2 regions of the Desulfovibrio porci genome follow, and region 2 is predicted to be linked to the other one. Evidence: riboswitches for the same ligand, from Rfam matches in the RefSeq annotation. Region 2 holds a riboswitch; the other holds the start of a gene.

Evidence for each region. Region 2 has a riboswitch for cobalamin ahead of FYJ44_RS00780 (anaerobic ribonucleoside triphosphate reductase). Riboswitches for the same ligand answer to the same signal wherever they lie in the genome.
Region 1: it holds a riboswitch for cobalamin, as region 2 does, so the genes downstream of both, FYJ44_RS05425 (FecCD family ABC transporter permease) here and FYJ44_RS00780 (anaerobic ribonucleoside triphosphate reductase) in region 2, are expected to answer to the same signal.

Annotation. Positions count from the first base shown of each region.
Region 1 covers NZ_VUMH01000004.1:84,329-91,609, reverse strand. The annotation lists gene FYJ44_RS05440 (metallophosphoesterase family protein) at 1-683, opposite strand, end outside; gene FYJ44_RS05435 (5-formyltetrahydrofolate cyclo-ligase) at 798-1,403, shown strand; gene FYJ44_RS05430 (purine nucleoside phosphorylase YfiH/LACC1 family protein) at 1,394-2,158, shown strand; cobalamin riboswitch at 2,195-2,388, shown strand; gene FYJ44_RS05425 (FecCD family ABC transporter permease) at 2,529-3,590, shown strand; gene FYJ44_RS05420 (ABC transporter ATP-binding protein) at 3,623-4,465, shown strand; gene FYJ44_RS05415 (ABC transporter substrate-binding protein) at 4,485-5,303, shown strand; gene cobI (precorrin-2 C(20)-methyltransferase) at 5,300-6,019, shown strand; gene FYJ44_RS05405 (dTDP-4-dehydrorhamnose 3,5-epimerase family protein) at 6,171-6,650, opposite strand; gene rfbG (CDP-glucose 4,6-dehydratase) at 6,704-7,281, opposite strand, start outside.
Region 2 covers NZ_VUMH01000001.1:169,940-177,220, forward strand. The annotation lists gene FYJ44_RS00760 (HD domain-containing phosphohydrolase) at 1-932, shown strand, start outside; gene FYJ44_RS00765 (bacteriohemerythrin) at 932-2,005, shown strand; gene nrdG (anaerobic ribonucleoside-triphosphate reductase activating protein) at 2,022-2,573, opposite strand; gene nrdD (anaerobic ribonucleoside-triphosphate reductase) at 2,566-2,736, opposite strand; gene FYJ44_RS00780 (anaerobic ribonucleoside triphosphate reductase) at 2,978-5,245, opposite strand; cobalamin riboswitch at 5,371-5,552, opposite strand; gene FYJ44_RS00785 (peptide synthetase) at 5,880-6,761, opposite strand; gene FYJ44_RS00790 (M16 family metallopeptidase) at 6,933-7,281, opposite strand, start outside.

The DNA.
Region 1 (7,281 bases), on a different contig from region 2:
TTTTCGAGCACGCGCAACTCCGCCGACAAGCGGCCGGAATTGGAGCGCAACACCACGTAGCCGCCCTGAGCCAGCGCGCCGGGATTGACCACCACGGTGCGGCCCACGCGGTCCACGGCTCTGGCCTCATGGATATGGCCGCAGAGGCAGATGTCGGGCTGGGCTTCCTCCAGAAATTCGCGCACCGCCGTGGAACCCACATGGACATCGCCGGGGATTACGTCGCAGGCCGTATCCTTGGGCGGGTTATGGGAAACCAGCACCGTGTGCGGATAGCGACGGGCGCGCTGCCAGCAGGCGTCCAGCCAGGTCGCGAAGGTGGATTCGGGAAACTCGCTGGGCGTGCCGAAGGGCGTGAAGGTGGAGGCCCCCACGCCGAAAATGGCCGTATCCGGCGTCAGTTCGCGGGTGATGGTATGCAGGTTCCAGCCCTGCTCGCTAAGCCATGTGTCCACTTCGGGCCGGTCCATATTGCCGATCTGAGCCCAGACCGGCAGGTCGCGGGCGCGCAGAGCCTCCATGACCAGTTCGGCCTGCTTGACGCCGCCGGTGATGGTCAGGTCGCCGGTGACGATGATGCCGTCAGCCTGGGCCAGTTCCGGAATCCGCTCGAAGCAGGCGGGCTCGTCGTGGATGTCGCCTACGGCGATCCAGAGATAATCCTGCGCATCGGCACTTGGCATGGCGTCCCATCCTTTGTTATAAGAATCGTAACGCAATCCTGCCATAACTCGCCACGGATGGAAAGGCCCGCCATGCATCCCACACAGCCCGCATTCACCTTATCCGCGGAACCCATGGAATCCGAGGCGTCCGTCGCGGCGCGCAAGGCCGCCCTGCGCGAGCGCATCCGCAAACTGCGCCGCAACCACCCGCCGGGCCTGGCGCGGGCGCGCAGTCTGGAGGCCCAGCAACGCCTGCTGGAGGCCCCCTGCTGGCGCAACGCGCGCTCCGTGGCGCTCTATGTGGCGCTCAAGGGCGAACTGTCCACCGACAAATTGCTGGATGCGGCCTGGAAGAGCGGACGCACGGTCTGGCTGCCGCGCGTCCGGCCCGAAGAGCCGGGGTGCATGGAATTCGTGGCCTGCACGGGGCCGGAGCAATTGCGGCCCGGCCCTTTCGGCCTGCGCGAACCGGAGGACAGTCTGCCGGGTCTGGGCCCGGAAGAGGCGGGCAAGGCCTTCAAGCCGGATCTGCTGGTGCTGCCGGGTCTGGCCTTTGACCGGCGCGGCGGCCGCCTGGGTTTCGGCGGCGGCTATTATGACCGCTTTCTGGACAGCGGACTGACCTGCCCGCGCGTGGGCCTGTGTTTCGCCTTCCAGATCACCAAAAACCTGCCCCTCGAACAGTGGGACCAGCGCGTGCACTATCTCTGCACGGAAGAGCAATTCCTGTGTCTGTAAATTACATTCCCTTTCAGTTCCCCGGCCTTGAAAACGTCCGCTGCGCCTTTCAGGTCCGCGCGGCCATGCCCGGCGGCAGGTATCGCGACGCGTATGACGGCGGCAACATCTCCTTCAGCACGGACGACGACCCGGACCGTGTGACGGGCAACCGCCGGGGCATGCTGGCGGCCTTGCAGGCGTGCGGGCTTGCGGCCTGGGCGGAACTCAATCAGGTGCACGGCGACGCGCTGGTCTTTGAGCCGGAAGCCGTGGCCTGCGAAGCCCGGCCCGCGGCGGAGGGCGACGGCATGGTCACCTCCCGGCCCGGCCTGGGCCTGCTGATCAAGACAGCGGACTGCCAGCCCATCTTGCTGGCGCATAAAAGCGGCCGCTATGTGGCGGCCCTGCACGCGGGCTGGCGGGGCAACCGTTGCGATTTTCCGGGCACGGGCGTGGCCCGTTTCTGCGCGCGCTATGATCTCAAAGCCCGCGACCTGCTGGCTGTGCGCGGTCCCAGCCTGGGACCTGGGCGGGCGGAATTCGTCAATTTCGAGCGGGAATGGAGCGACGACTTCCGGCCTTGGTTCGACCTGGACACGCAAACCATGGATCTCTGGAGTCTTACCCGCTATCAGTTGCGGCAGGCGGGCCTGCCCGAGCGCCAGATTTACGGCCTGGATCTCTGCACGGCCTCCAATACCGCGCAATTCTTCTCCTACCGGCGGGAGAAAAAGTCCGGCCGTCAGGCCAGCCTGATCTGGATCGCGGCCTGAGCCGCGCCCGCATTGACAGCGCGCCGCGCCGCGCCTAAGGTGCCTTGTGGCAACGGTAGCCGGACCCGCCGTAGCGGCGCGCACCGGCTTGAAAAGGGAATCCCGTGTGAAACGGGAGCGGACCCGCCGCCGTGAGATCCATCAACCGCGCCCCATCTTGCGCCACTGGAAACGGGAAGGCCGGGGCAAAGGGATCAAGCCGGAAGACCTGCCGTTGTCCCAACTGCCCGCCGTAAACGAGCATTTCAGGTGTTGGATGCTCAAGGCGCGGCAACGTCTCCGGCAACGGGTTTTTGCCGGTCAGGCAGAGGAAATACGGGCCTCTTCCAGTATGGAAGAGGCCTTTTTTTGTCCGCAAGCCCCGCAGTGTATGCCTACAGACGCCGCTTTTGCTTTTTCCAGGCCGCCCGAATCGCGGTCCCTGCGCCTTGCGCTGGCCGGACTGGCCGCGCTCTGGCTCATTTCTCTGCCGCTGGCCTGCCTGCCGGGGCCGTTCCCGCTGGGCGCGGGCGAGGTCTTTCAGACGCTGGCCGTCAGCCTGGGCCTGAGCGACGCGCCGGTGGACGCCTCCCGCCTGCTGGTGGTGGGGCAGATCCGTCTGGCGCGGGTCTGCCTGGCGGCCTTGTGCGGCGGGGCTTTGGCCGTGGCGGGTGTGGCCTTGCAGGGCGTGCTGCGCAATCCCTTGGCCGATCCCTTTACGCTGGGTATTTCCGCGGGCGCGGCCTGCGGCGCGAGCATGGCTATAGCGCTGGGCGGCGGTCTGGCCGTCTGGTTCGGACTCTCCCAAGCCGGGCTGGTGGCTCCCGCCGCCTTGGCCGGAGCCCTGCTGGCCCTGTGCGGCGCGTTGTGGCTGGGACGGAGCAGGGGGGATTTCAGCCGCGAAAGCGTGATTCTGGCGGGCATTGCCGTGGCCGCCTTTCTGGGAGCCCTGGTGGCTCTGGTCAAGGCCCTTAACGAAGAATCCGTGACCAGCATCGTGTTCTGGATTCTGGGTTCCCTCCAGGGACGGGGCTGGGACAGTCTGCCCCTGCTGCTGGGTACGTTTGCGCCGGGTTTGCTGGCTGTGGGGCTGGGCTGGCGGGCCCTGGACGTGCTTTCCCTGGGTGACGAGCAGGCCGCGCAACTGGGCCTCAACGTGGGCCGGGCGCGCTTCTGGTTCCTGGCCGGGGCCAGTTGCATGACGGCGGGGTGCGTGGCCGTGGCCGGGGTGATCGGCTTTGTGGGCCTGGTGGTGCCGCATGTGCTGCGCCTCTTGCTGGGGCCGGGACACGGTCCCCTGCTGACGGGCGCGTTTTTCGGCGGCGGTGTGCTGCTGATCTGGGCCGACGTGCTGGCCCGCAGCGTGTTGGGCGGCGGTCAGGAATTGCCCGTGGGCGTGGTCACGGCCCTGCTGGGCGGACCGTTTTTCGCCCTGCTAGTGCGGAGTCGCTGATGCCCGGCGAAAGACTTCTGTCCGAAAAAGTGATGCTGGACGTGCGCGGCCTGACGGCGGGCTATGGCGCGCGGCCCGTGCTGCGCGGCATAAGCCTGAAGGCGCGCGGCGGCGAAAGTGTGGCCCTGCTTGGACCCAACGGCAGCGGCAAGACAACTTTGCTGCGCTGCATTTCCGGCGTGTTGCGGCCCCAGGGCGGCGACATATGCCTGGCCGGCAAATCGCTGGAGCGCCTGCGTCCGCGTGAGCGCGCCCGGCTGGTCGCTGTGGTGCCGCAGCGTGCGGAATGTCCGCCCGGCCTGAGCGTGCGCCACATGGCGCTGCTGGGGCGCTATCCCTATCTCTCCTGGCTGGGCAGCTACGGGCGGCGGGATTACGAAGCCGTGGAGCGGGCTCTGGCCGCCACCGGAGCCGCCGGGCTGGTCGGACGCCGCGTGGACGAACTGTCCGGCGGGGAGCTGCAGCGGGTGCTGCTGGCGCGGGCTCTGGCCCAGGAAAGCCCGCTGCTGTTGCTGGACGAACTGGCCGCCGGTCTGGATCTGGCCCGCATGGTGGAGCTGTTCGACTTGCTGGAGCGCCGCCGGGCCGCCGGGGCCTGTGTGCTGATGGCCATGCACGACTGCAACCTAGCCTCCCTGTATGCCACCCGGCTGATCGGCCTGAAAAACGGACAAATGCTTTTTGACGGTCCCGCGTCCGAGATTTTTACCGAGGAGAAGCTCAGTGCCTTGTACGACATTCCCATCCGCGTTTTTCCGCATCCTCGTTGGGGACTGCCCCAGGCTCTGCCGGGCCGCGCATCCGGGCCGTGGAGCGGCGATTTTTCTGCCGCTGCTTCTGACCCTGACGATCCTGCTGCCGACGGGGCGGACTGAGGCCGCCGCGCCCATTGAAGTGACGGACGACACGGGCGTCAGCGTGCGGCTGGACAGGCCCGCCACGCGGATCATCGCCTTGTACGGCGCTTACAGCGAATTGCTGCTGGCCCTGGACGCGCGCAATCTGCTGGCGGCCCGCACCGTGGCCGACGCCCAGTTGCCGGAACTGGCGGACCTGCCCGCCGTCGGAACCCACATGCGGCCCAACGCGGAGCTGATCGTGGCCCAAAAGCCGGACCTGGTTCTCCAGCTTGCCGGACGGCGCGAGGCCCTGTTGCAGACCGAGGCTCTGCGCAAGCTGGGCGTCAATGTGCTGACCTTTGAAATGGATTCCTTTGACAAGATGTTCGGCGTGCTGGAGAAGCTGGGACGGCTCACGGGCCGGGAGCGGCAAGCCGCCGGGCTGATCCGGGACTGGAGCGCGCGCCTGGCGGCGCTGCGGGCGCGTAACGCGGGCCGGAAGCCGTTGCGCGTTTTTTATGAAGTACGCTATCCCAACCTGCTGGCCGCCGGACAGGGCAGCATCGTTAATGAAATTATCGCCGCGGCGGGCGGTGAAAACGTGGTCGGCGACGACAAAAAGCTGGTGCGTTTCAATGAAGAGGCCCTGATCCAGGCGGACCCGGACGCTTACCTGATCCAGAAGGGCCCCATGAATCCCGATCCGCAGCCGCTGACCGAACGCGCCCATTACCGGGATCTGCGCGCCGCGCGCGCGGGCCGCGTGCTGGTGGTGGACGAGGACCGCTTCGCCCGGCCCGGCCCCAGGTCCGTGGAGGCGGCGGAAGAACTGGAAAAATGGTTACACCCAGCGGATGAGCGAGAAAAGCAATGAACGGAACTCTTTACGGCGTGGGCGTGGGCCCCGGCGCGCCCGACCTGCTGACCCTGCGGGCCGTGAATGTGCTGCGCGCGGTGGATGTGATTCTGGCGGCGGCTTCGCCGCGCAACGACTATTCCGCCGCCCTGGATACGGCCCGGCCCCATCTTCGGCCCGACGCGCGTCTGCTGCGGCTGGAATTTCCCATGACCCGCGACGCCGGAGTCTTGCGGGAAGCCTGGCTCAAGGCCGCCCAGGCCGCACGCGAGGTGCTGGAAGGCGGCGAAAGCGCGGCCTTCCTGACCATCGGCGATCCGCTGATCTACAGCACTTTCGGTTATCTGCTGCGCACCCTGCGGGAAATCGCGCCCCATCTGCCGGTGGAAATCGTGCCGGGCATCACCTCCTTCCAGGCCGCCGCCGCGCGCACGGGCACGGTGCTCTGCGAGGGCGGCGAGAGCCTGCGCATTCTGCCCGGCATCAACGGACGGGATAATCTGGCGGCGGAACTGGCTGGCGCGGATACGGCGGTGATCCTCAAGGCCTACCGCAACTTCCCGGGCATTTGCGAGGCCTTGCGCGCCACGGAGCGCTTGGCGGACGGCCTGCTGGCCAGTCATGTGGAACAGCCGGAAGAACGCATCCGGCGCGGCGTGGACGGGATGGACGGCACGCCGCCCTATATGTCGTTGATTATAAGCCGGAATCCGGCGGCGAAGCCGGGCCAATGACGGCAGTTTCAGACGGATGACGGCGAGGGCCGCCGCGAGGGCGGCCCGTCAAGGCGTCACAAGAGATTCTTTCTGAAGTTATCAAAAAACAACGTGGCGCGGCGAAGCAGCCGGCTGAATCCGGCCCGTTTTTTCTGGTTCCGGGCTATGCTCAGCGTTCGCCGGACTGCGCGGCGCTCTCCCAGGCATAGGGGATGGCCGGATCGTCAGGCGGGCGGCGTTCTCCTTCGGCGGGGTCGTGGGGAATGTCCGCGCAGTTGCAGATCAGGGCGGCTTCCTCGCCCAAGGCCGTGAAGCCGTACCAGACGCCCACGGGAATGCGCAGCAGGCCGTAGTGTTCCGGCCTGCCCAAGGCCAGTTCGCAGAGCACGCCGCGCGTGGGCGAACCGGGACGGTCGTCGTAGAGCACGATCTTGAGCAGGCCGCGCGGCACGGCGAAAAGCTGGGTCTGGCGGCTGTGGCGCTTCCAGGCCTTCACCGCGCCGGGCAGCACTTCCGAGAAATAGATTTCTCCGAAGCCCGCCGTGAAATCGGGCAGCAGGGGCGAATGGGGCCGCAGCATGTGCAGCACCGGCCCGCCCGGCGTGGGAATCACCGCCAGAGGCTGGAACAGCGCGCCGACAATACCCATATCCCGCGCGGTGGGGGAGTCCACGGCCGTGTTCTCCGGAACGCGCGCGTCCATCAGCGCACCCAGACCTGGCCGCGCTGCTCGGCGGCGTTGGTGTAGGCTGCGATCTGGCCCAGGCTGAAATCCAGCATATCCGGCGGCGTACGGTCGTCCCGGCCCCGGTAGAAGCGATGGTACCATTCGGCGGTATAGCGGATGGTTTCGTCAAAGTTGAGGGTAGCTTTCCAGCCCAGATGGGCCAGGGCCTTGTCGCAGCAGAGTTTGAGCAGTGTGCATTCCTTCATGCCGGCCTGTCCGGCCGCGTCCGTTTGATGCTCAAAGCCGGGCCAGTGGCGGGCCAGGGCTTGCACCACTTCGGCCACGGTATTGTTGACGTCCGCCGCCGGGCCGAAGTTGTAGGCTTGGCCGCGCGGGTCGAACGGCAAGCCGGTCGTCGCGCCGTCCGTCCCGTTGCTGTCCAGCAGGCGCGCGCCCAGCCAGAGGTAGCCGGAAAGCGGTTCCAGCACGAGCTGCCAGGGCCGCGTGGCCCAGGGGCTGCGGATCTGTACGGCCCGGCCTTCGGCCCAGGCCCGCGCGCAGTCGGGCACGATGCGGTCCAGAGCCCAGTCGCCGCCGCCGATCACATTGCCCG
Region 2 (7,281 bases):
TGGCGGACAGGCTGGACATCCTCCTGCGCGCCCAGAAAACCGAGGGCTTCGCTGCTGAGGTGGAGCGTCTTTGCCGCCAGCGCGAAAAGTTCGCTCCCCGTTATCTGGAGGCCCTGCACGCTCTGGCCGGGGACCGGGAAATCACGGAACAGAGCGGGCGCACGCAGTCCATGCTCCGGCATCTGGGCGAGATCGCCCCCCAGGAAGGCCTGAGCCCGCAAAAGCTGCTGAAAGTATGCGGGCTGTTTTCCCAGATCATCGACTCCAAAAGCCCGTTTACCGCCACCCACTCCAGCGGCGTGGCCCATACGGCCCGCGCCCTGTTCCGGCGCAGCGGCCTGGCCGACGCCACGGAACTTTCCGCCATTTTTGTGGCCGGCCTGCTGCACGACATCGGCAAACTGGCCGTGCCTTCGGATATTCTGGAAAAACCGGCGGCTCTCAGCCCTGACGAATTTGACATCATCAAGCGGCATGCCGAAGTGGGTCTGCAGTTGCTGGGCGGCGTGCCCGGTTTCGCCTGCATCCGGAACTGGGGCGGCCTGCACCACGAACGCCCCGACGGTTCGGGCTATCCTCTGGGCCTCAGCGGACGCAGCTTTCCTTTGCCCGCGCGAATCATGGCCGTGGCCGACGTTTTTACCGCATTGACCGAAGACCGGCCCTACCGCGAAGGCATGCCCGTCGGCGAAGCCCTGGAGATCATGCGGGATATGGCCCGGCGCGACGCTCTGGACCGCGACATGGTGAGCCTGCTGGCCGACGACGTGGAGCGGATCAACCAAGCCCGTCTCCGTGGTCAAGGCAAAGCCGCTGAAAACTTTCAACAGTTGCGCGTCCTGTGCCGCAAGCCGGGCAAAGCGGAACCCATCTGGGCTGCGTCCGTCCACGTCTGCGACGAGAGCAAGACATGCGACAGGAATGTAATATAATGGTGAACGCTTCTTTTTTTCTGCTGATTTGCGGCCTGCTGGCGGGCGCGGCCACGGCTCTGGCGCCCGGCGCTCCCTTGGACCGGCTGCTGCCCCTTCTGGCCCTGCTGCTCGGCGGTTGCGGCCTGGTCATGCTGTACCGGGCGCTCCTGGTCCCGGCCAAAAAACTGGAACGGGACCTGCGCGGGATGAATGCCGACACGCCCCGGGCCCGCGACGCCGCCTACGGCGCGTTGCGCCCCGTGGCGGAAGCCGTGTCCGCTCATACGGCGGAATTGCGGCGCAAGCGGGCTCAGGCCCGGCGGGACGCCGAGGATGCGGCCCAATCACTGGAGGAATGGCGGGAAAAATATAACCTGATGTTGGCCGGGCAGCAGTTGATCCGGGAAAATCTGGCGGACAGCGCCAAACGCACGCGCGCGCTTTCCGGCGAACTGTCCCGCCTTTTGCGCGCCATGTCCGAAACCGCGCCGGACGCGGCCCCGGACAGCCACGCGACGCTCTCACGCCGCGCGCGCGGCGCGAATACGCTGGTTGAGCAATTTTTGAAAAAATTCGACAGCGACCTGGAATTTCTCAATTCCTGCCTGTCTCAGGTGGAAAAATTCACCGACGGCGCGCAAACGGGACGGCAGACAGCTCTCCAGCCCGCCAACGACGGCATTGTTGTCTGGTCGGACGCGCTGTCCACCGGCGTGCCGGCCATTGACGGGCAGCACAAGCTGCTGCTGTCCTACATCAACAAGCTGCACCGGGCCATCCGGAACGGCAGGGACGAAAAGACCCTTCTGGAAGTGCTGGACGCTCTGGCGGGCTATGCTTTCACCCATTTCAACACTGAGGAAATCTTTTTCTGTCACTCCGACTACCCGGACGCGAACCGGCACATCCAGATTCACGAGCAGTTCAAGGCCAAAGTCATGGAGTTCCGCGACGCGGTTTCGGACGGCAAGGCCAATGTGGATATGGAAGTGCTGGATTTTCTGAAAAACTGGCTTATTGAGCACATTCAGGGCATGGACGTCGCCTTTGCGCCCTATCTGGCCAAGATTGCGGACGGTGATCGGCCCTGAATCCGGACCGCCGGACTCAGGCCACGTTTCGGCCTTTCCCGGCGGCCAGCGCGCGCCGTTGCTTCCTGTCCAGCAGCCGTTGATTGGAGCTGCCTCGAAAGAGCAGTTCCAGATCCCGCAACGCTTCCACATATGGCCCGTCGATAAGCAGGTCGGTCAATTCCAGCAGGCGGGCGATGTCCGGCTCATTGCCGCGTTCCGTCCGCGCCAGCAGGACTTCATAAGTATAGCCGGTATAGGTGACCACGTCACCGCCCCTGGCACGGACTCTTTCGGCCACGGCGCAGAGCGCCCCGGCCTGGAGAAAGGGTTCGCCGCCGGAAAAAGTGACGCCGGCCAGAAGCGGATTTTCGTCGTATTGCGCGAGGATTCCCTCCACGTCACGGACAAAACCGCCCTCCCGGTCGTGCGTTTCCGGATTATGGCAGCCCTTGCAGCCGTGTGGACAGCCTTGGGTAAAGAGCACGAAGCGCAGGCCCGGGCCGTCCACAATGGATTCCTCCACAATGCCGGACAGACGCAACCGCGTCCGGTCCGGCATTGTGGAAGCGATGCCGTGTTCAGGCATGCCGGACCCGGTCGTGCTCCTCGGCGCGCTTGGCGTTATTGAAGCGGTCCAGGGTGCCCACCAGATAACCGGTGATCCGGCGGATGCGCTCAAAGCCCACGCCCTGGCCCACCATTTTCTGTTTCACTTTCGTTTCCTCAAACAAGCGTGATTCCATCAGCATTGCCACAGTCTCCTTTTCATTCTCAGAGCAGATTAATACTAAGAACTTACATTCTTAATGCTTGAAGCCGGTCACTTCCGCGCTCAACAGCGCGAATAACTTGCGCTTACGCCTTTCGTGGCGGGCGACTGCTCTCGCAGCCGCCAAAGCAATGTAACGTTATATTGCTCTAACGTTATAAAATGTTTTCCCCGGTTCCGGAGAACCGGGATTCAATCGCATGGTGATCCGCCCCGCCTGCTCATTCCCATTTGGGGGTCTGCGGAAATTTCCTGCGCAGTTCCCGCAGCGTTTCCAGGCTCACGCCCTCGCCCTCGCGGCGGCCGCAACGCGGGCAGACGTCGTCGATGACGCCCGTATAGCCGCAGACGGGGTCACGGTCCAGCGGATGGTTGATGGAGCCGTAGCCCACGCCCTGATCGTGCATGTACCGGATGATCCGCTCAAAGGCCTGCAGATTTTTGCAGGTATCGCCGTCCAGTTCCACATAGGTGATGTGTCCGGCATTGGTCATGGCATGGTAGGGCGCTTCCAGCTGGATCTTTTTAAAGGCCTTGATGGGATAGTAGACCGGCACGTGGAAGGAATTGGTGTAATAGTCGCGGTCCGTGACGCCGGGAATGCTGCCGTAGCGCTCCCGGTCCAGAGCCACGAAGCGCCCGCTCAGGCTTTCCGCCGGAGTGGCGATAAGCGAGAAATTCAGGCCGGTCCTTTCCGCCTCATCGTCGGCGCGGCGTCGCATGTGCCCGATGATCTCCAGGCCCAGCTTCTGGGCCTCTTCGCTCTCGCCGTGGTGCACGCCCAGCAGGGCCTTGAGGGCCTCGGCCAGGCCGATGAAGCCCACAGTCAGGGTGCCGTGCTTGAGCACCTCGCCGATGCTGTCGTCCCAGTCCAGTTTGCCGGAATCCAGCCAGATGCCGTTGCCCATGAGGAAGGGATAATTGCGCACCTTCTTGGCGCTCTGGATCTTGAGCCGGTGCAGCAACTGGCGGAAGACCAGATCAATCTTGTCGTCCAGCAGGGCGTAAAATTTCTCCACGTCGCCGTGGGCCTCCAGGCCCAGACGCGGCAGGTTCACGGAGGTAAAGCTCAAATTTCCGCGCCCGCAGGTCACCTGGCGCTCCGGGTCGTGCACGTTGCCCAGCACGCGCGTGCGGCAGCCCATATAGGCCACTTCGCTATTGTAATCGCCGTTCTTGTAATACTGCAAGTTGAACGGCGCGTCGAGGAAGCTGAAATTGGGGAAGAGGCGTTTGGCCGAAGTCTCCATGGCCAGTTTGAACAGATCGTAGTTGGGATCGCCGGGATTGTAGTTGACCCCTTCCTTGACCTTGAAAATCTGCACCGGAAAAATGGAGGTTTCGCCGTTGCCCAGGCCCGCCTGGGTGGCCAGGAGCAGGTTTTTCATAACCATGCGGCCCTCGGCGGAGACGTCCGTGCCGTAGTTGATGGAACTGAACGGCACCTGGGCTCCGGCCCGGGAATTCATGGTGTTCAGATTGTGAATCAGCGCCTCCATGGCCTGATACACGCGGCGGTCCGTATTGCCCAGGGCTTCCTCCACGGCATACGTGTGGGCGCGCCCGGCCAACTCCCGCCACTGCGCGGACGCGTGCTCAGCCAGGGCGCGGGCCAGCGCCTCGGCCCCGGCCTCGTCAATGGCGACGGCCGGGCTCAGACCGGCGGCCTCCAGCAGTTCCCCGGCCAGCGTCTCGGCCGAGGCGGCGTCCAGGCCGCCCGCGATACGCAGACAGGCGCAGAAAGCCTTGCGGTATTCCTTGGCGTAGGTTTTGGCCACGCCGGGCGCCATGGCGAAATCAAAATGCGGCACGCTCTGGCCGCCGTGCATTTCATTCTGGTTGGCCTGAATGGCGATGCAGGCCAGGGCCGAATAGCTTTCAATGGAATTGGGCTCGCGCAGATAGCCGTGCCCGGTGGAGAACCCGTTTCTGAACAGCGGGATCAGGTCAATCTGGCAGCAGGTTTCCGTGAGCATGTAGAAATCTTTGTCATGGATGTGAATGTCGCCATTGCCGTGCGCGGCCGAGGCGTCCTTGGGCAGGATGTAGTTGTCGATGAAAAACTTGGAGCCCTCGGAGCCGTATTTGAGCATGGTGCCCATGGCCGTATCGCCGTCGATATTGGCGTTCTCCCGCTTGATGTCCTCCCGGATGGCCGGGGAGTACGTCAATTTTTTATAAATATCCATGAGATAGGATTCCGCGTTGCGCATCTTGGCGTGCTCGGCGCGGTAAAGAATATAGGCCTTGGCGGTTTTGGCGTAATCGTACTGGATCAGGCTTTCTTCCACCACATCCTGGATTTCCTCCACGCTGCAGAGATTGCGCTCGTCCAGCTTTTTGCAGACTTTTTCCGTAACGAAGAGCAGGTCCGTGGGGGACATGTCTTCGCCGCCCACGGCCTGATTGGCCTTGGTGATGGCGTTGAGAATCTTGACGGAATCAAAGGGCACGGACGCGCCGTCCCGTTTAATGATAGTGGCGGGCATGAAAAACTCCGGGCATGGGGGGCTGGTACGGTAAAAATACCTCCCCCCAAGAGACGGGCGGAGGAGGAAGCTTGTCCTCATTGCCGGATCTGTCGGCAAAAGCCCCGTTGCCGATGATCCATCCACAGAAACGATGTACGAAAGCAGGTCTTCCGGCTTGCCGGCTCACTTTTCGGCCTTCCCGGAACATGTCCAGTGGCGCACGGGGAAAAGCGGCATCAGTTCGGCGTACGGCGGCGGGTCCGCTCCCGATTTGAACGGGATTCCCTATGAAGCCCCGAAGGGCGCTTCCGTAAGTCTAGAGATAGTCAAAACCCCCCCCTTCTGTCAATGCGAAGCGCGAAAAAAGCCTTCCTTGCTTCGTGATAACATATTGAATTATAATGTATTTTTTTTCACAAACAGACGACACGACGCGTCAAACCCGGCATGATCGCCCGCGACGCGAAAAAGGCCGGGCCGGCGGGATGAGCGGCGGTTTCGCGCTACAGGCGGCTGCCGGGAGGCAGGTCACATCTGGAGGCTCTGGCTGTCATGAAAATGGGCGCTTCTCCGGACAGTGCGGCCGTTGAGTATCTGGACGGCAAGGGATTCGAAACGGGTCATATCCTCTGCGGAAAACTGCAAAGGCGGGCTATTCCGCCGCGCCGCCCGCTTCCCTGCCGAGCTGGCTTTCTATCCAGAAAGCCAGGCCGGGCGCGCCCTCCTCACCCACAGGCCGCCAGTCCAGAGTTTCATCCCGACGCGTTGCGGACAGATAGCGCACAAAACGCAGATGCAGGTTCAGGGCCGTATCTTTTTTATTGCGGCAGACGGCCGTACTGCTGGCGGCCAGGAAAAATTTGCGGAAGACGCCTTCCGGCCCGTTGCAGTCCAGATAAAGCAGGCAGAGCGTATCCTGAGTAATGTCCATGGCATGAAGCAGTTCGTAATTGACCAGCCGCACGAAGGCGCCGCCGGCGGAAACGTCGATCAATTGTATCTGTTGCTCCAATTCCCGGCTGTAGTGGCTCATGTAGACCTGCACCTGACCGCGCTGTTCCGGCAGCATGGGCGCGAACCAGAAGCGGAATTTATTGAGCATGCCCGGCCGCACGCGCAGCCGCTCATGGCGGCGCAGTTCCCGCCACAAAAAACGGAACGGCGTCTTGACGATGATCTCCGTCAACCGGTTCCGGGCATCGCGCCGCACCTCCCGCACTCGGCAGGAGCAGTAAAACCCATGGCGCGGCCCGCTGTGTTTGCCGCGCTCTTCCCCGTCCTCCGGGATTTCTTCCGGCTCGGCTTCCATGTCCGGCTTGAAATAGATCCGGCATTCCCCGCCGCTCAGTTCAGCGGGAAGCGGGGTTTCCGCCATGCTCAGAACCGTGATGTCGCGAGCAGTGAAGGTCACGAGGCAGAGCAGCGGCCCAGCCTCGCGCGGGCGTCCGTCATAGGTGAGACTGACCGGAATGGCTCGGTCGCGCACGTATTCCAGGGCGGCGGCAATATCGGGACGCCAGAGGCAGTGAGACATGAAGCGGAGCTCCTGTCATCTCCATGAGATGCGGATCATGTTCGTTATTTTCCAAGGATGCTTCATAGATAACCCAGTCGGACAGCCCCTGTAAAGACGCGAAAACGCCCCGCCGCGGTAGTGCATTGCTGACCGGGGCGGGGCGTGCGTTTCAAACGTCAAGCACGAATGCTACGGCAAGAGGGTCACCTCATAGGCATTGGCCGGTTCCAGGTACTTGCGGGCCACGGCCTGCACATCCGCCGGGGTCAAAGCGGCTGCCTTGTCCAGCAGTTGCTTCTGGAAATCCTGCGGATAGCGCAGCACGGCGTCCGTGGCCGCTTCACCGGCGCGGTCCGCCAGGCTCTGCCTGTCGCGCAGGTATTCGCCCAGCAGACGGTTGCTTCCGGCGGCCAGCAGGGCCTTGGGCAGGGGTTTGGCCTTGAGTTCGGCAATGATGCCGGCGAAACCCTTGCGGGCCTGTTCCACCTTGTCCGGCGTGGTGCCGATGTAGAAGGCCATGAAGCCCGTCTCCGGCATG